4 regions of the Bradyrhizobium sp. CCBAU 51753 genome follow, and region 1 is predicted to be linked to each of the others. Evidence: riboswitches for the same ligand, from Rfam matches in the RefSeq annotation. Region 1 holds a riboswitch; each other region holds the start of a gene.
What was found. A riboswitch is a leader RNA that binds a small molecule or an ion and turns the genes downstream of it on or off. The one in region 1 is predicted to bind cobalamin.
Positions count from the first base shown of each region.

Region 2: it holds a riboswitch for cobalamin, as region 1 does, so the genes downstream of both, XH93_RS03225 (TonB-dependent receptor) here and XH93_RS16265 (DUF1636 domain-containing protein) in region 1, are expected to answer to the same signal.
Region 3: it holds a riboswitch for cobalamin, as region 1 does, so the genes downstream of both, XH93_RS39120 (TonB-dependent siderophore receptor) here and XH93_RS16265 (DUF1636 domain-containing protein) in region 1, are expected to answer to the same signal.
Region 4: it holds a riboswitch for cobalamin, as region 1 does, so the genes downstream of both, metE (5-methyltetrahydropteroyltriglutamate--homocysteine S-methyltransferase) here and XH93_RS16265 (DUF1636 domain-containing protein) in region 1, are expected to answer to the same signal.

Region 1 is NZ_CP030037.1:3,683,727-3,689,527, forward strand. Features, by position in the region: gene cobD (threonine-phosphate decarboxylase CobD) at 1-854, shown strand, start outside; gene XH93_RS16255 (cobyric acid synthase) at 858-2,306, opposite strand; gene cobO (cob(I)yrinic acid a,c-diamide adenosyltransferase) at 2,318-2,971, opposite strand; cobalamin riboswitch at 3,008-3,214, shown strand; gene XH93_RS16265 (DUF1636 domain-containing protein) at 3,307-3,678, shown strand; gene cobW (cobalamin biosynthesis protein CobW) at 3,675-4,709, shown strand; gene cobN (cobaltochelatase subunit CobN) at 4,709-5,801, shown strand, end outside.
Region 2 is NZ_CP030037.1:708,975-714,775, forward strand. Features, by position in the region: gene XH93_RS03210 (hypothetical protein) at 1-651, shown strand, start outside; gene XH93_RS03215 (hypothetical protein) at 1,308-1,466, opposite strand; gene XH93_RS03220 (hypothetical protein) at 1,557-1,712, opposite strand; gene XH93_RS03225 (TonB-dependent receptor) at 1,821-4,034, opposite strand; cobalamin riboswitch at 4,199-4,397, opposite strand; gene XH93_RS03230 (iron ABC transporter permease) at 4,511-5,554, shown strand; gene XH93_RS03235 (ABC transporter ATP-binding protein) at 5,551-5,801, shown strand, end outside.
Region 3 is NZ_CP030037.1:8,504,444-8,510,244, forward strand. Features, by position in the region: gene XH93_RS39110 (WG repeat-containing protein) at 1-358, shown strand, start outside; gene XH93_RS39115 (PepSY domain-containing protein) at 390-1,895, opposite strand; gene XH93_RS39120 (TonB-dependent siderophore receptor) at 1,898-4,180, opposite strand; cobalamin riboswitch at 4,296-4,494, opposite strand; gene XH93_RS39125 (GTP-binding protein) at 4,833-5,762, opposite strand; gene XH93_RS39130 (amidohydrolase family protein) at 5,779-5,801, opposite strand, start outside.
Region 4 is NZ_CP030037.1:2,630,850-2,636,650, reverse strand. Features, by position in the region: gene hemN (oxygen-independent coproporphyrinogen III oxidase) at 1-1,020, shown strand, start outside; gene metE (5-methyltetrahydropteroyltriglutamate--homocysteine S-methyltransferase) at 1,738-4,083, opposite strand; cobalamin riboswitch at 4,185-4,388, opposite strand; gene XH93_RS11745 (hypothetical protein) at 4,746-4,979, shown strand; gene XH93_RS11740 (nodulate formation efficiency C protein) at 5,746-5,801, shown strand, end outside.

The DNA of each region.
Region 1 (5,801 bases):
ACGTGGAGCCGCAGCAATGGAGCGCGCTGCCGTCGCGAGCCGACATCGAATCCCTCCATCAGGCGGCGCGGCAGGCTTACGCGACCGGCGCGCCGATCGTGGCGCTGGCGGGCGCGCAGGCGGCCATTCAGTTGCTGCCGCATTTGACTCCCCGGGGACGGGCGCGCATTCTCGGGCCGACCTACAATGAATATGCCGCGGTGCTGCGGGCCGCAAGTTGGGACGTCGCCGAGGTGTTCGATCCCGGCGCGCTGGCGGGTGCCGATCTCGCCGTTGTCGTCAATCCGAACAATCCGGATGGGCGCTGTCATGATCGGCGCGATTTGCTTGCGCTGTTGCCGCGCATTGGGCGGCTCGTCATCGATGAGAGCTTTGCAGACGCTGCTCCGAGCCTGTCGCTCGCACCGGAAGCGGGGCGGCCGAACCTCCTGGTCCTGCGTTCCTTCGGCAAGTTTTACGGGCTGGCCGGCTTGCGGCTCGGCTTTGCGATCGGCAGCGAGCGGGATATCGCAGGCCTTGCCGCGATGGCGGGACCCTGGCCGGTGTCGGGCGCCGCAATCGCGATCGGTCGGCGCGCGCTACTCGATCGCGACTGGGCAAACGCGACGGCCAAGCGGCTGGCGAGCGACAGCGTCAGGCTCGACGCGGCGGTGCGATCGCAAGGCTGGACGCTGGTCGGCGGCACGCCGCTGTTCCGGCTTTACGAGACCGGCGATGCGCTGGCGGCGCAGGAGAAGCTTGCGCGCGGAATGATCTGGTCGCGCGTGTTCGCGCAGAAGCCGGGATGGTTGCGGCTCGGTCTGCCCGGCAATGAGAGCGAATGGGCGCGCCTTGCGGAGGTGCTGGCGCGCTGACGGTCAGCGGGCCAGCGCGAATATCCCGTCGACATCGAGATGCGCCTCGATGTGATCGGCGAGCGCGTCGAGCGCGCTCTCGACTCTGGCGCCGTAAGGCTGGTCCGTCGCGGCAATATCGAGTTTTGCGAGGAACGACTTGCGAAAATCGTCCGATGCGAACAGGCCGTGCAGATAGCTGCCGTGAACGCGTCCATCGGTGGAGATGGCGCCTTCCGGCTCGCCATCAACAACCGCAAATGGCCGCGCGCGGTCCGGCCCGTCGGTGCGTCCGATGTGGATCTCGTAGGCGCTGATCGCCTGATCCGTCGCGGCGTGGACGGCGCTGACGCGCGTCAGCGTCTTCTGCTCGGTCATGGTGGTCGCGACGTCGAGCAGCCCGAGGCCGGGAGTTTCGCCGGCGGGGCCCTCGATTCCTTCGGGATCGGCGACGGTTTGCCCGAGCATCTGGTAGCCGCCGCATAGGCCGAGCACATGGCCGCCGCGGCGATGATGCGCCCACAGATCAATGTCCCAGCCCTGCGCGCGCAGGAAGGCGAGGTCGCCTCGCGTCGATTTCGAGCCGGGCAGGATGACGAGCTTTGCGTCGCCCGGGATGGCCTCGCCAGGACGCACCATGACGAGATCGACGCCGGACTCAAGCTTCAGCGGATCGAGATCGTCGAAATTGGCGATCCGCGACAGCGCGAGAAAGGCGATCTTGCACTGGCCCACCTTGCGGGCGTCGCCAAGGCCGAGCGCATCCTCGGCCGGCAGCTCGCCGGCGCGGCTGAACCAGGGCAGCACGCCAAAGCCGCGCCACGCGGTGCGGGCCTCGATCAGCCGGTAGCCGTCGTCGAACAGCGTGGGATCGCCGCGGAATTTGTTGATGACAAAGCCCTGGATCATCGCGGCGTCTTCAGGGTCGATCACCGTCTTGATGCCGACCAGCTGCGCGATCACGCCGCCGCGGTCGATGTCGCCGACCAGCACCACCGGCACGTCGGCCTTGCGGGCAAAGCCCATATTGGCGATGTCTGCCTTGCGCAGATTGACCTCGGCCGGGCTGCCGGCGCCCTCGACCAGCACCAGATCGGCGCGCGCCTTCAGCCGTGCAAAACTCTCCAGCACCGCGCCCATCAATGTCGGCTTGATGGCGGCATATTCGCGCGCGCGGGCGGTAGCGACGCGCTTGCCCTGCACGATGATCTGGGCGCCGACATCGCTCTCCGGCTTCAGCAGCACCGGGTTCATGTCGGTGTGCGGCGCGACGCCGGCGGCGAGCGCCTGCAGCGCCTGGGCGCGGCCGATCTCGCCGCCGTCGACGGTGACGGCCGCGTTGTTCGACATGTTCTGCGGCTTGAACGGCAGCACGCGCAAGCCGCGGCGTTTGGCGGCGCGCGCCAGGCCCGCGACGATGAGCGACTTGCCCACGTCCGAGCCGGCACCCTGGATCATCAATGCGCGCGCCATGGCGATCTCAGTCAGAACTCGACGCCCGGCTGGGCCTTGATGCCGGAGCGGAACGGATGCTTGACCAGCGTCATCTCGGTGACGAGGTCGGCGATCTCGATCAACTCGTCCTTGGCGTTACGCCCGGTGAGCACGACATGGGTCATCGGCGGTTTTGACGTGGTCAAAAATTCGACGACGTCGGCGATCGCGAGATAATCGTAGCGCAGCGCGATGTTGATCTCGTCGAGCACCACCATGCGCAAGCTCGGATCCGCGATCAGCTCCTTGGCCTTTTCCCAACCGGCCTGCGCCGCCGAGATGTCGCGGGCGCGATCCTGCGTCTCCCAGGTAAAACCTTCGCCCATGGCGTGGAATTGGCAGAGATCGCCGAAATGTCCGGTGAGCAGGCGGCGCTCGCCGGTATCCCAGGCGCCCTTGATGAACTGCACCACGGCGCAGGGGAAACCGTGCGCCACGCAGCGCACGATCATGCCGAACGCCGAGGACGATTTTCCTTTGCCGGCGCCGGTATGAACGATGATCAGGCCTTTTTCGCCGCTCTTGGTCGCCATGATCTTGTCACGGGCGACCTTCTTCTTCGCCATCCTGGCGGCATGCCGCGCCTCCTGCGACGAGCCGGCGTCCGCGGCTTCGTCCTCAGTGGTGTTTGCATCGGAAGTCATGACGTTCCTTTGGCTTGACAAGTTGGAGCCGTGGACGAATGGTGGGCCCGCGTTGGTTCCTGTCCTACGACAGGCGAAGAGGGAATGCGATAGGGCGAAAGCCCGAAGCGCAGCCGCCCCCGCGACCGTGACCGGAGAGATTCCCAAAGCCACTGATTCCCTGACGGAATCGGGAAGGCGGGGATCAAAGGACAAAATCCTGCTCCGCAAGCCGGGAGACCTGCCAGCGCAGTGATGTGAGAACCGGCGGACGGGGTGTTCCGCGACGGGGAACGAACCTTGTTCATCGTCGGTTCGGTTGCCTCATCGCCCCCGCTGCCAATCTGGGATGGGCGATGAGCGTTACACTGCATGTCTGCATCACCTGCCGCGCCGGGCAGACGCTGGCCGAAGGTGAAATCCCGCCCGGTGCGCGGCTGCATGCCGCGCTGCTCGACGCCGGCGTGCCCGACGGCGTCAATCTGGTTCCCGTCGAATGCCTGTCGGCCTGCAGCCAGGGCTGCTCGGTCGCGCTCAGCGCGCCCGGCCGTTGGTCCTATGTCTATGGTCGGCTGTCCGCGGAAAATGCACAGGATGTGATCGCAGGCAGCGCCGCCTATGCGGCGGCGCCCGACGGCATCGTGCCGTGGCGCAGCCGCCCGGAAATCTTTCGCAAGCAATCGCTCGCCCGCATCCCGCCCGTCGTCCTACCCGAGGCCGCAGAATGAACGCGCTCACCAAAATTCCGGTCACCGTCGTCACCGGCTTTCTCGGATCGGGCAAGACCACGCTGATCCAGCATCTGATCAGGAACGCCAACGGCAAGAAGCTGGCGGTGCTGGTCAACGAATTCGGCAGCGAAGGCGTCGACGGCGAGATTCTGAAATCCTGCGCCGATGCCGATTGTCCGGCCGAGAACATCGTCGAGCTCGCCAATGGCTGCATCTGCTGCACCGTCGCCGACGATTTCATCCCGGCGATGGAGCAGCTTTTGGCGCGCCCGGTGAAGCCGGATCACATCGTGATCGAAACATCGGGCCTCGCGCTGCCAAAGCCGCTGCTCAAAGCATTCGACTGGCCCGAGATTCGTTCGCGCATCACGGTCGACGGCGTGATCGCGCTGGCCGATGCCGAGGCCGTTGCCGCCGGCCGCTTTGCGCCCGATCCGGCTGCGGTCGATGCGCAGCGCGCGGCCGACGCCAATCTCGATCACGAGACGCCGCTGTCGGAAGTGTTCGAGGACCAGATCGCCTGCGCCGATATCGTGCTGCTGACCAAGGCGGATCTCGCCGGGGCCGAAGGGATCAGGGCCGCCAAGGAGGCGATCACCGCGGAAATGCCGCGCGAGGTGCCGATGCTGCCGGTGGTCGAGGGCGCGATCGATGCCCGCGTGATCCTGGGCCTCGCGGCGGCGGCGGAGGATGACCTCGCATCGCGCCCGTCGCATCACGACGGCGAGGACGAGCACGAGCACAATGACTTCAATTCGGTGGTGATCGACCTGCCCGAAATCGCCGACGTCGAGGCGCTGGTGGCGTCGATCAAGGGGCTGGCGCGCGAGCAGAACGTGCTGCGCGCCAAGGGTTATATCGCGGTCGCGGGCAAGCCGATGCGGCTCCTGGTGCAGTCGGTCGGCGAACGGGTGCGGCACCAGTTCGATATGCCGTGGGGTGCGCGGGTGCGGCAATCAAAGCTCGTCATGATCGGTGAACACGGCGATATCGATGAAGCAGCCATCAGGGCGCGGCTGGGTGTCTGATGCACGTCATCTTCCGCGAGAGCCGCGGCCTCGAAGAGACCGCGACGCCAAGGGACCTCGGCCAGGATCCGGCCGATCTCGTGGTGCTCTCGTTTTCCGACAGCGACCTTGCGGCATTTGCGGCCGGCTGGCGGCGCGGCCGCGCGTCATTGCCGTCGCTGCGGCTCGCCAATCTCGCGGAGCTGCGCCACCCGCTCTCGGTCGACACCTATATCGAGCGAACGCTGTCGCAGGCGCGCGGCATTTTGGTGCGCCTGATCGGCGGTGAACCGTATTGGCCGTATGGGCTGGCGGCGCTGCATCGGCTGGCGAAGGAACGCAACATCGCGCTGGTGGTGCTGCCGGCCGACGGCCGCGACGATCTGCGGCTGGATGAATTTTCGACACTGCCGGTCTCGACGCTGCGGCGGCTGAAGGCGCTGTGCGACAAGGGCGGCCCGGTCGCGGCGCAGGCGGTGATCGCGCAGCTGGCGCTGGCCTCCGGACTCTATGCCGGGCCTGTCGTCGGCGAGATCGACCTGGCGGAGATCGGGTTCTACGATCCGCAACGCGGTCCGATCCGGACGCTGCCAGATGCCGATGACCGGCCGCGCGCGATCGTCACCTTCTATCGTTCGTATCTGGCAGCCGGCGACATGGCGCCGGTCGATGCGCTGATCGCGGCGTTGCGGCGGAAGGGCTTTGACGCCTATGGCGTGTTCGTTGCCTCACTGAAGGCCGCCGGCGTCGCGGACTGGCTGCGCGCGCAGTTCGCGCAAGGCCCGCCAGCCGCGATCGTCAATGCGACGGCGTTCTCCGCGATCGGTGACGACGGCACGACGCCGTTCGACGGCATGACGTGCCCAGTGTTCCAGGTCGCCTTGTCGACCGCACGGCGCGAGAATTGGGCGGAGTCGCTGCGCGGGCTTTCACCCGGCGACCTCGCGATGCATGTCGTGTTGCCGGAGGTCGACGGCCGGCTGTTCGCGGGCGTCGTCAGCTTCAAGTCAGCCGCGGAGCGCGATCCTGACCTGCAATTCTCGCATTTGGCGCATCGGCCGGACGGCGAGCGCGTCGCCGCCGCGATTGCGCGCGTGACGGCCTGGCACCGGC
Region 2 (5,801 bases), 3.0 Mb from region 1:
ACCGGCACCACCGAGAAGGCCCAGTCGGTGTTCTGCCGCGGCACGCTGGTCGGTTTTCACGCCTATCGGCAGATCGCAGCCGGCGTCGGCGGCGGCGAGGCAATCAAGGAGAGCGTCAGCCGGCCCGCGATCCGCAACTATCTCGAGACCATCGGCGCGCATCTCGGCTGGCACGGGGCGCTGTCGGTCGATGTCATGATGCCGCTCGACAGCGCAACCCCGCTGTTGATCGACTGCAATCCGCGGCTGGTCGAGCCGGGCAACGCGCACCGCGCCGGCACCGATCTGGTCGATCTGTTGCTGCGGGTCTCGCTCGACGAGACGCCGGCCCCGCTGGCCGAGAGCCGCGCCGGCGTGCGCACCCATCTGGCGATGCAGGCGCTGCTCGGCAGCGCGTCGCGCGACGGCACGCGGCGCGACATCATCCGCGAATGCGGCCGCATTGCCGCGGGCGAAGGCCCGTATCGGGGCAGCACCGAAGAGTTGACGCCGATGCGGCTCGATTGGCCCAGCGCCGTGCCGCTGGCGATAACCGCCGCGCTGATGCTGATCTCGCCGCAGCTCGCCGCGTCGCTCGCCCGCGGCGGCTTTGGCGCCCATCTGCTCGATCGCGCCAGCATCGCAGCGATCGAGAGCGAGGGGTTTTGCTGACTCTTCCCCTCGTCTCTTCGATCCGTCATCCCCGCGCAAAGGCTTCGCCTTTGTCGCTGGAGGTGCGAGCCCTTGCGAGCCTCGAAGGATGAATCGGCCCGGCTGGTGGCCGTCGACCCTTCGAGGGCCGCTGAAGAAGCGGCCACCTCCAGCGACAACGGCGAAGCCGTTGCGCGGGGGTGACGGGATGGTTTGCCCAACTTGCTCGGTGTCATCACCCGCGCAGGCGGGTGATCCAGTATTCCAGAGGCCGTGGTGAATGAACCGAGAGGCCGCGGCGTACTGGATCGCCCGGTCCATGTGCGCAATTGCGCACAGGCCGGGCGATGACAGGTGTAGGTGAGGACAAAGCTTCACACCCTCTCAGGGTGACGGAGGGCAGCGTAGGTCTCTCAACGCGTCGTCCCGAGGGCCTTTGCGTGATTTCGGAATATTGGAAGGTTACCGGTGAGTTGCCCGACGTGTCAAGTGGCCTGGCCGAGCGCCGCCGCCGGCTACTTTGCATGGGGTTGTTTTTCGGCATTTTGGCAGAAGCGCCCCTGCGGCGGCGACGTCCCGGGCAAGCCAACCGGTCGGCGCGAAGCGCGCCGTCCGGTGACTGGACCCCGTGGTCATGGATTCCTGCCTTCGCAGGGAACGCTTGGAAACATCAGGGCCTACAACGGCTCGTCATCATTGCCGTAGCGGTCGAGCTTCGGCGTCGCGATGTCGCCGTCCTCGTAATACTCGTCGTCCTGCGGCGGCGGTGGCGGCGGCGTTTTCGCTTTGTCGTCGGGCTTGGGGCTGCCCGTACTCTTCTTTCCGGCTTTGCCCATGTGTCTTCCTGCGCGAGTTCGGTCGATTACCGAAAGTCTACTCCAGGCGTCGTCGGGTGAGCAAAGCGGCTCGTGAAGAGCGAAGGCGGGCTACAACGGCTCGTCATCATTGCCGTAATGGTCGAGCTTCGGCGTCGCGATGTCGCCGTCCTCGTAACACTCGTCATCCTCCGGCGGCGGTGGCGGCGGCGTCTTCGCTGCGTCGTCGGGCTTGGCACCGCCCGTACTCTTTCCGGGTTTGCCCATGATTCCCCCTGCGAGGGTCAGATCGATGGTGCAATTCTACCCCAGTTCCCGGGCGCTTGTAATGGAAAGAGCGACACGGCGGGGTCACATCCAGCCGCGCCGCGGGGCTCAAAAGGTCGCACCTGCCCGTACCATGTAGGTCCGGCCGGGCAACGGATAGGCCGAGAAGCGGCCGGCCGTGAACGAGCTCGCGATCGCGTAGTCGTAGTACAGCGCGTTGAACAGATTGTTCGCGCTGACCGACCAGAAGAAGCGGTCGTATTGCCCGCTGAGCTTGATGTCGGCGGTGGCGTTGCCGGGGATGCGGCTCTGGGTGTTGGCCTGGTCGTTGTCCATGACGCGCGAGCTCCAGGCGCGCAGCGTGGCGTCGAACACCAGGTAGTTCTGCAGGATATTCCAGGTCACGCCGAGATTGCCGGTCGTGCGCGACACCAGCGGCACGTCGTTGCCGGCGAAGGCGCCCTCGCGGAACACGGCGCGGGTATAGGCCATGCCGCCGCGCAAGGTCACGGTATCGCTGACCTTGAGCGATGCACTGGTCTCCGAGCCGTAGCGGCGGGTCGGATCGAGATTGACGTTGAAGAACACCGTCGGGAGGAAATGGATCTCGTTCTGCAGATCCATCACGTAAGCGCTGGTCTGTACCTGAAACTGGTTGGTCTTGACGCGGAAGCCGACTTCGCCGTCCTCCGAGGTCTGGGTCTTGAGCCTGAAATTCTGCGCCAGCGCCATGAAGGTCAGCGGATCGAACGCCGGGCCCGACGCGACGCGCTCGTCGACATCAGGCGTGCGGAATGCGCGCGCGGCGCGGCCGAACACCGAGAACGTATCGGTGATGCGGTGCTCGATGCCGAGATGCAGCGCGTATTGCGTCTCGTCGCTGTCGAGCGGCGTCGCCTGCGCATCGAACGCGAACGGCGCATTCGGGTCATAGCGGTCGCGCGCCGAAAGGTGGGTGTTCTGCACCCGTGCGCCATACGAAAAATCAGTCGTCGGCAGCACGCCGATGGTGTGCTGCCAATAGCCGGCCACGGACTGCTGCTCGAGATTGTAGATGTGGGTGGGGTCGACGCCCTGGAAGGCGCCGCGCGCCTGGCGGAACGTCGTGTCGTAATAATCGATACCGGTCAGGATCGTCGACGGCATGCCCAGCATGATGGTCTTGACGCTGAGCCGTGGCGTCAGCGACGAGGTGTCGAGCGCCGCGTCGTTGTAGGTCGAGGCGAAGCTGATGGTCGGCACCGTGCCGAAGAACGCGCTCTGGGTGTCGCGCTGCCGCCAGCCGCCGTCGACGATCAGGTCGACGCCGTTGATCAGGGTCTTGGTGAAGCCGGTGGTGACGCTCGCGGTCTGCTGGTTGGCGTGGTCGAACGGCGTGGCGGCGCCGCGCCGATCGGTGGCGAGCTCATTGAGCCCGATCGACGGATCGACCAGCCGGCCGCCGGGCAGGCCGAGCTTCTGGTCGCTGCCGGTGACGGTCAGGAACGCGGTGAAATCAGGCGTGGTGTAGTTGACGTTGCCGACCGCGTTGCGCTGGTCGAGCGCATTGTTGACGCGATAGCCGTCGGACTTGATGCCGTTGCCATAGAACGAGGTCGACCACGGCCCCGCATTCAGCGCGGCGGACACCGCGGCCATCCGGGTGTTGAACGAGCCGACACCGCCTTCGGTGCGGATCGTCGCCGGCGGGCCACCGACGCCGGTCTTGGTGATGATGTTGACGACGCCGCCGACCGCGTTGTCGCCATAGAGCACGGCGCCGCTGTTGCCGCGGGTGATCTCGATGCGCTCGATCGAATCGATCGGGATGGTGGTGAGGTCGAAGCCGGCCTTGTCGATGTCGTTGAGGCGGCGTCCGTTGAGCAGGAACAGCGTGTTGTCGGAGGCGAACGCGCCGAAGCCGCGCAGGTCGACCGCGGTCTTGGCGCCGTTCGGGCCGCCATAGAGCGATTGCAGCTGCACGCCCGGCACCTGCGCCAGAATCTCCGGCAGTGATTGCGTCGGCGAATGCGCGATGTCGTCGGCGGTGATCACGGTGGAGGAGGCGCCGACGATGCCGGCGAACTGCCGGCCGCCGCCGCCACTGCCGGTCCCCGATGCCGTGCCTGACGACGCCGTGTTCGATCCGGGTCCGGTGCCCGTATTACTGGACTGTGAACTGCCTGGTGCGCGGCGGCGCGGGGCAGGCGTTTCATCGGTGGTCGGCTTGGCGCGGGTGACGTTCTGCTCGCCCGGCTTGGTGACCTCGATCGGAGGGAGCTCTCCGGCGACAGCGACCTGCTGCGCCCGCGCCGCGGCGGTGAAGAGCGCCGGCGCAAGCATTGTCATCGCGAGCAGAAGCGCGCGACGCGGCCGGATGGAAGGGAAGGAGAACATAGGCGAGGCCTCGGAATGACGGCAGTGGCACGTCACCGCGACCCAGTCTCACCATCGTGCTGGAAGCCTCAGGTGAAGCCAATGCCTGTACTCCCCGACCGACATCGTCGCGTGTGACCACGGTTGACGGCAGGTCTCCTGGCTCGCGGGTCGTTACCCTTCGTCGCCTTCCCAGGACCGAGATTCCCAGTGGCCTGTGACGAAGGATTCACCGCCTACAGTTGCGGGGGCAGCCGCGGCCTGGAGGAAGTTTCCTCGTACCGCATTCCCTTTTTATCCCACTAAGGAACCGTCCCGGTCATCTAGGGTTCGGCAGGGCGCCAGAGTCAATCCCGGCGGAAACGGGGCCGGCGTCCGGCGGCCACGGTTTTTGCCGTGTGTCGCTTGTCTGCCACGGCGATCGCTGTAAGAGCATGGATACGATGAGCGTGCAGGATTTTGCTTTTGCGGCCGAGGTCGCGGCGCGGCGCCGGTGGGGCGCGGCCGCGGCGTTGGCCGCGCTCGTGGTGCTGTTGACGCTGCTCTCGCTCGGCACCGGGCCGGTGCGGCTGTCGCCGCTCAGCGTGACCGAGGCGCTGTTCGGCGGCGGCAGCGACGTCGCGCAGGTGATCGTGCGCGAGATCCGTCTGCCGCGCACTATCCTGGCGGTTGCGATCGGCGGCATTTTGGGATTGTCGGGCGCGGCGCTCCAGGGGCTGCTGCGCAACCCGCTGGCCTCGCCGTCGCTGTTCGGCGCGCCGCAATCGGCGGCATTCGGCGCGGTGCTGGTGATCGCGCTCGGGCTTGCCGACGTGCGTTCCTATGCGCTGCCGGTGGTGGCGATCATCGCCGCGTTCGGCTCGGTGTTCGCGCTGCTTGCGATCGCCGGCCGCAATGCCGGGCTGTTGATCCTGATCCTCGCCGGGCTCGCGATCTCGAGCTTCGCGGGCGCCGCCACCGCGCTGGTGATGAACCTCTCCAGCAATCCGTTCGTGGTGCTCGAGATCGCGTTCTGGCTGCTCGGCTCGCTGGAGGACCGCAGCTTCGTCCATGTCGCGCTGGCGCTGCCTTTCATCGTCGCCGGTGCCGCCATCCTGCTCAGCCAGGCCAGCGCCTTCCGCGCGCTGACGCTGGGTGAGGAGGCGGCGCAGAGCCTTGGCGTCGATGTCGGCCGGCTGCGGCTCTTGGTGATCACCGGCGTCGCGCTCGGTGTCGGCGGCGCGGTCGCGGTGACAGGCACGATCGGCTTCATCGGCCTGGTGGCGCCGCATCTGATGCGTCCGCTGATCGGTCACGATCCGGCGCGGCTGCTGGTGCCGAGCGCGCTCACTGGATCGGCGCTGCTGCTCGCTGCCGACATCGCGGTGCGCATCATCCCGTCGACCTCGGACATCAAGGTCGGCGTCTTGACCTCGATCATCGGCGTGCCGTTCTTCCTCTATCTGATCATGCGCGAACGCCGCGCGCTCGGCGGAGGCGTGGCATGACGCTGCTTGCCGCAACCAATCTCGATACCTCGCTCGGCAGCCGCAAGGTGCTGCACGATATCTCGCTGTCGCTCGCCGCAGGCCATCTCGTCGCGCTGGTCGGCCCGAACGGCGCCGGCAAGACCACGCTGCTGCGGGCGCTGGCCGGGCTGATTCCATCCGGCGGCGAGATCAGGATCGGCGGCAATGCATTGTCGACGCTGTCGCTGCGCGAGCGGGCAAAACGCTTCGCCTATCTGCCGCAGGG
Region 3 (5,801 bases), 4.3 Mb from region 1:
CCCTTACGGGATCCTGTCGCAGCGCGAGGGACACCGCAGCATCCTCTCGCCAAGCGGAGAGCCGTGGATCGACGCGCATGTCGACCGGCTCGGCATAGACCTGGAGACAGGGCTGCTGCCGTTTCTGGCGGACGGCAAGTGGGGATTGATGGACACCGCCGGGAAAGTCGCAATCCAGCCGACCTACGACGCCCAAGTCAGCTTCCGGCCGTCACTTCGCGGCATCGCCTGGGCCAAGCACGATGGCCGCTGGTGCCCCATCGACCGCCGCGGCCACGATGTACCGGGATTGGCATGCACCGAACGCCCGCCCTTGGGCGAAGGCGGCGGTTATTTCCGATGCGTGGTCGAGCCGTGACGTGAGCATCACGCACCGTGTGCGCGTCGTCCTAGGCGGCGCGTGCTGAGCCGGCGGACATACCTTCTCTCCGCATTGACCGTGGATGGCGCCGCCGCAATCGGCGCCAGCCGATCACGATGCCGCTGATCGAGACGATGGTGCCGACCGCCGACAGCAGCCAGACCACGACGTCGCGCAGCGGCCAGACCTGCAGCAGCAGCGGGAAATCCATGCTGTGCAGCGCGTTGAACAGCCAGCGGTAGGAGCGGCGGCTGTCGTCGCTGCGGTCGAGGATCTCGGCAGTGGCAGGCGAAATGTACAGCCAGGTACGGGCGGGATCGTCGAAGCCGATCCGCAGCACCGGAAGCTCGCGGCGCTGATGCAGCGTGTACCAGTAGGCGTCCGGCGCATCGAGTTGCCGCACGAAGCTGATCGCAGCGCCCGGCATCGCGCGGCGGGCGGCTGCGACGATCTGGTCCTGTGAGAGCGTGGCCGGCGCGCCGGTTGCCGCATCGGCGATGGTCTGACTGCCGTCGCGATCGCTGAGCACCATCATCGGGTGCCCGCCGAGCCAGACGAAGCGCGCTTCGGTCGCCGGCATCGGCGGCGCTGACTGAACGCGCGAGACGATGTCGGGCGCATCGTGGCCGCTGTAGCCGACCGCGATCTCGCGCGTGACGCCGCGGCCGGAGAACGCGCCGCCGGGATTGAGCGAGAGCCAGCCGGAAAACATCCAGGTGAGCACGAAGATGCCGCCGATCAGGCCGGCGATGTGATGCCAGGCCATCCAGCCGCGATAAAGCGAGATTGTGCCGCGCGCGTAACGGCGGGTCAGCCGCAGCCGGAGAATGCCGATCCAGAAGCCGGTGACCGCGACGACGAGGCAGATGCCCGAGATCCACAGCACCACGTCGCGCCACAACGGGCCGTCTTTGCGCAGCACGGTGGGATAGATCCAGTGCGGGATCGAGCCGAGCCAGTTCCAGACCCGCTCCTGCCGGGTGGTGTCGAGCGCGATTTCGCCGCTGCGCGCGGACACATACAGCTCGGTGCCGTCGGCGTCGCCGAGGCCGATCAGATAGAGCGGCCGCAGCGGATCGAAGCGCGCCGTGACCGACCATTGGTCGCGCGTCACCGTGTCGAGCAGTTGCGGCTGCACCGCTTGCGGGTGATGCCGGGCAATCGCCAGCGCCTGCTCCGGCGTGATGCGGTCGATGATGCTGCCGTCGACCGCTGAGATGGTGACCGCCGCGCCCTCCCATCCGGTCACGCGGTAGACCGGACTATCGTCCATCATCGACAGCCGCAGGTCGCGCGGATAACGCTCCATGCCTGCGATCGCCATGGCGCGATCGGGCGTGATCTGCACCGTGCTCCAGAGAATCGCAGGGAGCGCCGCAAGGCGCTCGCCGTCGGTGAGGCGAGGAAACGCCACATACATCATGACGAGGCCGGAGATGAACCACATCGCGAACAGCAGGCATGTCGCGATGCCGATCCAGCGATGGATGACGTAGAGCCATCGCCGTCCCCGCCGGATCAGTTTGCTGCGCATAGTCAGAACTTCACGTTGAGTGAGAGTTCGGCGGTGCGCGGCATGCCGAGCAGCCACTGCCCGGTGCCGTTCGAAGTCACTGCATAAATCTGGTCGAGCAGATTGTAGACCCGGAACGCCACCGTGGTGCGGTCATCCGGCTTCCACCTGATGCCGCCATTGACGACGTTGTAGCCGGGCCGCAGCTGGGTGTTGGCGAGGTCGGAGTACATCGCGCCGACCATCTGCACGCCGCCATAGACCGACCAGTTCGGCGCGAAATCCCAGGTCAGCCAGATGTTGGCGACCTGCTGCGGCACGTTGACCGGGACGTTGCCATTGAAGCTGACGATCTTGCCGCCGACCAGCTGGCTGTTGTTGTCGTATTTTGCGCGCAGCACCGCCAGATTGGCATCGATGCGCCAGCCATAGTCCAGCGCCAGCCCGATCGTTCCTTCGACACCGCGGGATGATTGCTGGCCGACCTGCAACGCGAGGCCGCTGGGATTGGCGGGATCGGGAATCGTCAGCCCGGTCTTGACGATCTCGTAGGCCGCCAGCGTCCACTCGCCCCGGCCGCCCCAGAACGACTGCTTGATGCCGACTTCGGTCTGTTTGCCGGTGGCAAGCTGGAAGGTCTTTTGCGTGGTCGACAGCGAGATCAGATTGCCGACCGGATCGGCGCCGACCGCATACTGGCCGTAGAAGGCGAGGTTCTTGATCGGCTCATAGACCACGCCGGCGCGCCAGCTGGTGCCCGACAACGTGGTTTCAAAACTGTTCGCCGGCGTCTTGTAGTCGGTACGGTCGACATCGGGGCGGTCGTACCTGACGCCGGTCACCAGCGACAATTGATCGGTCAGCTTCAGCCGGTCTTCGGCAAACAGCGCGTATTGATTGACCATCGAATTGAAGCCCGGCGTGGTCGCCGTCGTCGTTGCGAAGAACGATCCGGGATCGAACACGTATGGGTTCACCGACGACGCGCCGCCAAACGGCGAGTTGTTGGTGTGGAAGAACTCGATGTGATTGACGTCGAATCCGGCAACGAACTGGTTGGCAAGGCCGAAGACGCGACCACTGAACGTTGCGTCCATCCGGTTGCCGGACTGTTTCTGGTCGTGGAGGATCTCGATATAGCTGGTGCGATCGATCAGCTGGGTCTTCGGATTGAAGGTGTAGTTCTCGATGTCGCGCCAGTGCCGCTGGCTGTTGAGATAATACAGCGTGTTGTTGATCCTGATGCCGTCGGCGACATCCCACTCGGTCTTGAACCGGGTCCAGCTGTCCCGGTAGCGGATGGTGCTGTCCAGCGCGTTGTAGTTCTTGAAGCGGAGCGTATCGAGGATGGTGCCGCCGACCAGCGGCGTGCCGAAATAGCGCGACGGGCTGCGGTCGCCATAGTCCTCCGACAGCGTGAAGGCGAGATTCTCCGAGGCCTGCACCCGCACCGCGGCGGAGACCACCCCGTTCGAGCTCTTGTCGCGATCGACAAAACCGTCCGACATGTTGCCGGTGGCGTTGATGCGGTAGGACACATTGGGATTGATCGGGCCGGTGCTGTCGACCGAGAGCCGCTTCGTCATGTTGCTGTCGAGCGACACCGCGGCTTCGTTGTACGGCGTATTGAGCGGCTTCTTCGGGATCACGTTGATGACGCCGCCGATCGCGCCCTCGCCGTACAGCACCGAGGCCGGGCCGCGCAGCACCTCGATGCGCTCGGTCGACCAGGTGTCGTAGGGGAACGTCAGGGTGCCGGAGCCGATATAGAAGCGGGTGCCGTCATACAGCGTCATCACCGAATTGCTGCCGGCGAAGCCGCGGGTGCTGAACGACAGCCCGCCATTGCCGGGCGCCGGCGTTGCGGTGAAGCCGGCCGCATTCTGGGTGACGGCGTCGGTCACATTATGCTGGCCGCGCTCCTCGATGGTTTGCGATCGGATGATCTCGACGCTGCCCGGCGTCTGCAGCGGCGTCAGGTTGAGACGGCTGCCGGTGCCGCCCGGCGTGTTGGCGTTGAGGGTCGGAGATGGCGCGCCCGATCCGGACGAAGCGACAGGTTGCGACAAGCCAGTGGCGGCCGCGGCGGGCGCCGCAGGTCGTGGCCGGGGCCGCGCAGCGGTGGTGGCGCCGTTGCGCTCGGCGCGCTTCGGCTTGGCGGCGGCGGGCGGCGACACCTCGACCGGATCGAGCACGGTGGTTGATCGGGCGGTCTGCGCGAGCGCTTCGGCCGGCAACAACAGTGATGACAGGGAGCAAATGAAGCCGAGGCGCGACCTGAGCGCGACGGAGGCGGGGGACGACATGAACGGACTCGCGGGTAACGTGGCACGTCACCGCGAACGCGGACACCGCATCACCCCAAGGGACACCCAAGGTAATACGCCGATCCCCACCAGGACGCCCCGCCCGATGTGCTCGCGTGTGACCACGACTGACGGCAGGTCTCCTGGCTCGCGGGTCGTCGCCTGTCGCCGCCTTCCCGGGCCTGACGGACCAGTGGCAAATTGACGAGAGGCTCGCCGCCTACAGTTGCGGGGACAGCCGCGGCATTGGGATGTCACCCGCACCGCATTCCCTTTTGATCCCCCGAAGGAGAACCGTCGGGCGGAACGATAGGTGCCGGCTCCGGGGGTGTCAATTCGACGTGAATGTCACACGCATCGTTTGCGAGATGGTGCGGCGGAAGCGACACAGCGCTAGCGGTGTCTGACGCACAGACTGTTTGCCCCGTCATCCCCGCGCAAAGGCTTCGCCTTTGCGCGGGGGTGACGGATAACTCACGCAGCGCTGAGACTGTTGCCCCGTCATCCTGAGGAGCGGCCACTTGGCCGCGTCTCGAAGGATGCACGGCCCGGCCGGTGGCCGTCGACCCTTCGAGACGCGCGCAAGAGCGCGCTCCTCCAGCGACAAAGGCGAAGCCTTTGCGCGGGGGTGACGGAAAACTTATGCTTCATGTCATCCCGCTTCAACACATCCTTGCATCACCGCATCGATCTCGGCGCGCGACAGCGCGCCCATCTCGGCGATGAAGACGATGCGTGTTCGCGGCACGCCGGGCGTGGGCGCGCCGCCGGCCGCCAAGGTCGCGCGTCCGCCGGCGAGTTGAAACACCGTCAGCCGCCCGGGCTGCTCGACCGTCTCGAACAGGCCCTTTGCCCGCGCGAGCTTTGGCGCCAACCGGCCGATCGCCTGCTGCAGCCGCGGCAGCACGATGCGCCGGTCCGACGTCCAGCTCAGCGTCTCGAACCGATCCGCCGCCGGGCGGCGCGGTGTCACGTCGCGCGGCTCCGGCATGCGGTCCGGGTCGATCGGGAACAGCAGCGCGGCGGGTACCTCGCCGTGATCGGCGTCGACCACCACGGCCGCCGGACGCTGTGCGCGGATCGCCTCACGCGTCGCCGCGCGCGCGCCAGGGTCCGCGAGGTCCACCTTGCTCAACGCCACCACATCGGCCGCGCGGAGCTGCGAGCGCAGCAGCGCGTCGTTCAATGCGGCCGGAGGCTGCGTGGCATCGACCACGCACAGCACCGTCTCCAGCGGCGCCTCCTTCCAGATCACCGGATCCATCAAATTGCGCACGATGTCGGAAGGATCGGCGATGCCGCTGGTCTCGATCACGATGAACTCCGGGCGCGGGTCGCGCCGCAGCAGCGTGGCCAGCGTGCGGATCAGATCGCCTTCCAGCGTGCAGCAGATGCAGCCATTGCTCAGGCTGACCACGCCATCGCTGCTACCTGCGATCAGCTCGGCATCGATGTTGATGGCGCCGAAATCGTTGACCACGGCAGCGATGCGCCGGCCCTCGGCGTGCGCCAGGAGATGGTTGACGACCGTGGTCTTGCCCGCCCCGAGAAAGCCCGCGACCAGCAGGATCGGGACCGGCAGGACTTGGGCTTGCACGTCAGCCCCCAGTGATGGGCCGGC
Region 4 (5,801 bases), 1.1 Mb from region 1:
ACGATCATGACACCTGAAACGTTCGCTGATCTGGTCGGTTCGTTGCGCCATTCATTTGCCGTCCTGCCCGATGCCGAGATTGCCGTAGAGATCGATCCACGCATGTTGAGCGAGCCGATGGCCGAGGCGCTAGGCTATTGCGGGGTCAACCGGGCGAGCCTTGGTGTCCAGAGCTTCGATCCAGTTGTTCAGCGCGGCATCAACCGCCGGCAGAGCTTCGGACAGACTGCGACCTCGGTCGATCGGTTGCGCCGCGCCGGCGTCGACCGTATCAATTTCGACCTGCTCTACGGCCTGCCCCGGCAGACGGTCGCTTCGTGCCTGGATACCGTCGCCAAATGCCTCGAGCTTCATCCGGACCGATTCTCGGCCTTTGGCTACGCGCACATTCCTTCCTTCAAGAAGCATCAACGTAAGATCGATGGGTCCACCCTGCCCGACAGCGTCACGCGCCACGTCCAATTTGAAACGATCGCGGAAGCTTTGGTTGATGCGGGATATGTGCGCGTCGGAATCGATCACTTCGCCCTGCCGGACGACAATCTCGCCCTGGCGAGGCAGGAAGGCAGGTTGAGGCGCAATTTCCAGGGCTATACTGACGATAGCGCGGACACCCTGATTGGTCTGGGCGCCAGCGCCATCGGCCGTATGCAACAGGGTTTTGTCGCGAACGCCGTCTCGATAAAGGACTACCTCGCTCGCATCAGCGAGGATCGGCTCGCCGTCGCAAGGGGCCATCTACTGACCGACGACGATCGCTTCCACGCCGAGATCATCGAACGAATCATGTGCGATTTGACAGTCGATCTTTCCGAGACATCCCGTCGCTATGGCCGGGATCCGAGCTTGGCCGTCGTCGATCGTTCTCGTCTCGACGGCCTTATCGCCGATGGCGTCGTGGTGATGGATGATGGCCGGCTTACTGTGGCCGGTGGCGCAGAGTTCCTGGCCCGGAGCGTCGCATCGATCTTCGACGCGCACCTTACTCGGACCGGGACTACACATAGTCTGGCGGTCTAAGCCGACTAAGCCGAACCGAGCCGCTTCAGATCCGAACGCGACATCACCCAACTGGCTTATGCTTTGGATCGCGACCAGTCGCCGCGCTGAAGAGCACGCTGATTGGCGTTCCCGCTCGCCGGCCCCTCTGCATTGAGCCGCACAAGATTTCCAACAGAGGTTGGAACCAAAACTTGACCAGACCAATGACGACCTGAAGCCAGATCAATGGCAAACCGCGCATTGCATTGGTCACGACGATAACATTCTTGCAGTCCGCGGTTTCGTATGGTCCCGTTGATCGAGCCCATCGTTTCCGGCAGAAGAGCGTACCAACGTGCGCTTGGCGCCCGTCCATGATCGCCCGGTACTACCGCCCCACATGGCTTAGCCCTGCAACGCGTTGCGAAAGTACTCATCAGCGACAAACCTTGGTGTAGATTTCTAATCCCAGGCTATATGGGCCACATACCAGGGCATGATTGAGCTACGCTGAGCTTGCGTCTTAACTGGGGTCAGATTTCGGCGGATGTCCTCGCCGTAATCGAACCATCGGCTGTCCTCCTTTCGCCGGTGGAAGTCGGCACGTTGCCTAGCAGCGTCGCTCCTCCCGGACACACTTCCGCCCGGCCGCTAAAAGCGGCCGGGCTTTTTTCGCTCACCAAGGCCTCTCACGATTATCGAGCCCGCAAATCGTTGACCGCCGATCGGTCTTCTCGACGATAGACCAGACCCAGATCAACGGTCGGCTGGAGCGGATGCAGCGCGTAGTTCGCGGGCGGCGGAGACCATGTTGACCAGCGCGGGGCGAACCTCCTCCCATTTGCGCGTCTTCAGGCCGCAGTCCGGATTGACCCAGAGTTGCGAATCTTCCAGCCGCTTTCGAGCCAACGCCACGAGCTCTTTCATCTCGCCCGTCCCGGGCACGCGCGGAGAATGGATATCGTACACACCCGGCCCGATTTGATTCGGATATTTGTAGTTCCTGAACGCGTCGAGCAGCTCCATTTTCGAGCGCGACGTCTCGATTGAGATGACATCCGCGTCCATTGCAGCAATCGCATCGATGATGTCGTTGAATTCCGAGTAGCACATGTGGGTATGGATCTGGGTTTGATCGGCGACGCCCGATGAGCAGATGCGGAAGCAATCCCCGGCCCACTCGAGATAAGCCGTCCACTCCGACCGACGCGGTGGCAATCCTTCGCGCAGTGCAGCCTCGTCGATCTGGATCATGGCCGCACCAGCATGTTCGAGATCGCCGACTTCGTCCCGGATCGCGAGCGCAATTTGACGACAGACCTCACCTCGAGGAATATCATCGCGAACAAACGACCAGTTCAAGATCGTCACTGGTCCGGTCAACATCGCCTTCATCGGCTTCTTGGTTAGTGATTGCGCGTACCGCCACCAACCCACGGTGATCGGCTTCGGCCGTGAGACATCGCCAAACAAGATCGGCGGCCGGACACAGCGCGAGCCATAGGATTGTACCCAGCCGTTTTTGGTAAATGCGAAGCCGGCGAGTTGTTCGCCGAAGTACTGCACCATGTCATTGCGCTCGAACTCACCGTGCACGAGCACGTCCAGGCCAATGTCCTCCTGCCAACGTACGGCGCGCGCCGTCTCTTCCTTGAGGAACCTGTCGTATTGGCCGTCGCTCATCGCGCCTCGCGCGTGTGCTGCGCGAGCATTACGGACCTCTGCAGTCTGCGGAAACGATCCGATCGTGGTGGTAGGAAACGCCGGTAGTTTGAAGCGCTTGCGTTGGATCTCGGCACGGCTGGCAAATGCACTGGCGCGCCGACGCGTGGTCTGGTTGATCGCTCTCATCCGGACGGCGACACTGGCATCTCGGATCTTTGGCGAGGTCCCACGGTTTGTGGTGACGCGCTCCGATTCCGCAAGAACGTCCGAAACCTTCTGATCACCTGCGAGAGCCCGCGCCAAGGTCGCAAGCTCGCGAATCTTCTGAACCGAGAATGCAAGCCAACTCTTGACGTCTGACGCGAGCTCCGTCTCGAGTTCAACGTCGACCGGCACGTGAAGCAGCGAACAGGATGGGGCGATTTGTATGCAATCCTTGCCGAGCTTCGCGATAGCGGGATCGAGCCGCTGGCGCAGTGCCGACAAATTCGTCCGCCACACATTGCGGCCGTCTATCGCGCCGAGTGACACGACCTGGTCACTTCGCCCGGCGGTAATGATCTGGTCCAATAACGCTGGCGCCCGAACCAGATCGATGTGGAGCCCGGCGACAGGTAGGCGCAAGGCGGTGGGAAGATTGTCGCCGAGGTCGCCGAAATAGCTGGCGACCATGATCTTGATGGCCGGCCCTTCCTTGACGAGCCGGTCATAGGCATGTAGCAGGGATTTTTTTTCCCCCTCATCCAGATCGAGAACCAGGCATGGCTCGTCGAACTGAACCCAATTTGCCCCGCGTTTGGTCAATTCCTGCAGAACCTCGATATAGACCGGTATCAGGTCATCCAATAGTGACAGGGGCTGGAACGCAGGATCAGCACTCTTGCCCAGCTTTAGGAATGTGACCGGGCCGATCAGGACAGGGCGAGTCTGAAAGCCGAGGGACTTGGCTTCCTCATACTCCTCGATAGGCTTGCGAGAGGACAGCCTGAAAGTCTGTCCGCGGTGAAATTCCGGGACCATGTAGTGGTAGTTGGTGTCGAACCACTTGGTCATCTCCTGCGCGGGCGCGCCATCGCCGCGAGATCCGTATCCGCAACTCGCGCTCCGGCTGTCGTATTGTGAACCGCGTGCCATGGCGAAATACGTCTTGAGGGAAACGGGCTCGGCTTTCGAGGCGTAGACTTCCGGAATGGCGCCGACCATGACACTGGTGTCGAGCACCTGGTCGTACAGCGAGAAGTCGTTCGACGGAATGACGGTTACGCCGAGGGACTTCTGGCGCGCCCAGTTGGCGGCACGTAGGCCGGCTGCGTCCTCGAGCAACTGCTGTTCGCTGATTCTTCCGGCCCAATAGCTTTCGAGCGCGAGTTTGAGCTCGCGTCTTGGACCGATGCGCGGCATTCCGAGCGTGGCAACCGGAAGTGAGAGAAGAGACATAGCGCTAACCCCATGTTGGGGGCAAAGGCCATGGCGGACGCAGGCAGGAGAAGTCGCCCGAGCGACGGCTGCTTGGCGCACCACCGGGACACCCCGCCCGTGGATGAACATATTGTCGGGGCAGGTCTCCTGGCTCGCGGGTCATTGCCGCTGTCCGGCCTTCCCGAAGCCGCGCCGGCTTCAGTGACTCTGTTGGACAGTGGCTCGCCGCTCACAGTTGCGGGGGCAGCGCCGGCATTGGCACCGGCTTCCCTCTTGGCTCCGGATCAAACGGAAACCGGAGAACCTCGACGACTTGGATTATCGGCAAGAGAACTCGGCCGTCAACCTCTCAAATTGGTGCTGCGACCTCTCTTACGCGAATGACGCTCCACAGCCACGCTTGATCGCGACGTGGAAGCCACTCTCCAGTCATAGCATATCGGAATGACCATCTCGGAGGCGCCTTGGCGTCGGGCGGCGTGTCAGATCTGTGGAAGAGACGAATGCGGCCTGCACGATGAAGATCACGCCGCCGGGCAGGACGCTTTTCATGCGGCCCGGCTTTCGAACGGTTCATAGAGCACGCTTCGATGCATCCTTGCTTCTCCACCAATAACCATGGATCAGTGTCGGATAGGCGCAAAAGATATGCGCTAAATCCAGCAGCATGCTCAGCGAACATGTTGATTTGCGACCAGCCAATCCTGGTAGGCGTCACGCCGACGTTTTTGGTGATACTGGCCAAAGCAAGCATATTCAATCACCACAACGGAAAAGAGAGCCTCGCAATGAAAATGGCTGTTTGGAGTGTCCCCGACGTCTTTGCTGCTGCCGTCTTTACGATCGGTCTGTTCGACTGGGTCGCAAGACCATTTATGGGTCGCCCCGTCAGACAGATGCTCTCGAAAGTTTGAGTAGTTCAAGCCGAAGCTAGCAAGACCTGAGGCTTTGCTCTCGCCGGTCGACCCGACTGCGTGGAAGCGCAGGCCCTCTAATGTTGACTGCAGTGACGAGCAGGCAGACGACAGGCCGATAACGTTGCGCGGGCGCGGAATGCCACCGTCTCGTCCGCCTGCTCGATTCGTGAAGTTCCTTGCACGTCGATTCCAAATCGCTCGCCGCTGAAGGGCGGCTTCGCGTCGTTGTGGGCCGCAAAGTGCCAAGCACAACAGGCTGGGGCGCCCTCGGCGTTCGTAGCAGCGGCAACGACTCCGGACCACACGGATCGATGGCGGCATACCTGCTCCCATTGGTCGTCAAGACTCCGGCAGCAAGGCATTCGCCCCGCGCCATCGAAGATTCTGTGCGTGACAAGAATCATTCACGGAAGTCGCGGCAAATAGGCTGAATGGCAACATTTAAAACGTACCTGGGTCGGGAAGTCGACAAAGACGGCACAAATCCGGTGCGAACTTCCGGCTATTGCCTGGCACGAACAATGCAAGTCCTCAGCATGTCCAGGCTTCTCCTCCTGGGCAGGTCCAGCATTGCAAATTGAGGCTTTGGCTGACCACTGAAGTTAGCGGCGCGTGACAACGAGGGTCGGCGCCTGCTCGCGCGGGACATCGGCAGGCGCCCGCGTCACGTTGCCGCTAACTTCTTGCAATCGCGCATAGCACGTTCAGGAGGACGTCCCGCTTTGGAATTGACGTGTGGAGATAACCAGATGAGCCGGCAGCGATGAAGAAAATGTCTGGAAGGCGCATGCTTTGGCTCTGTATCGGTCGGTCGCTGAT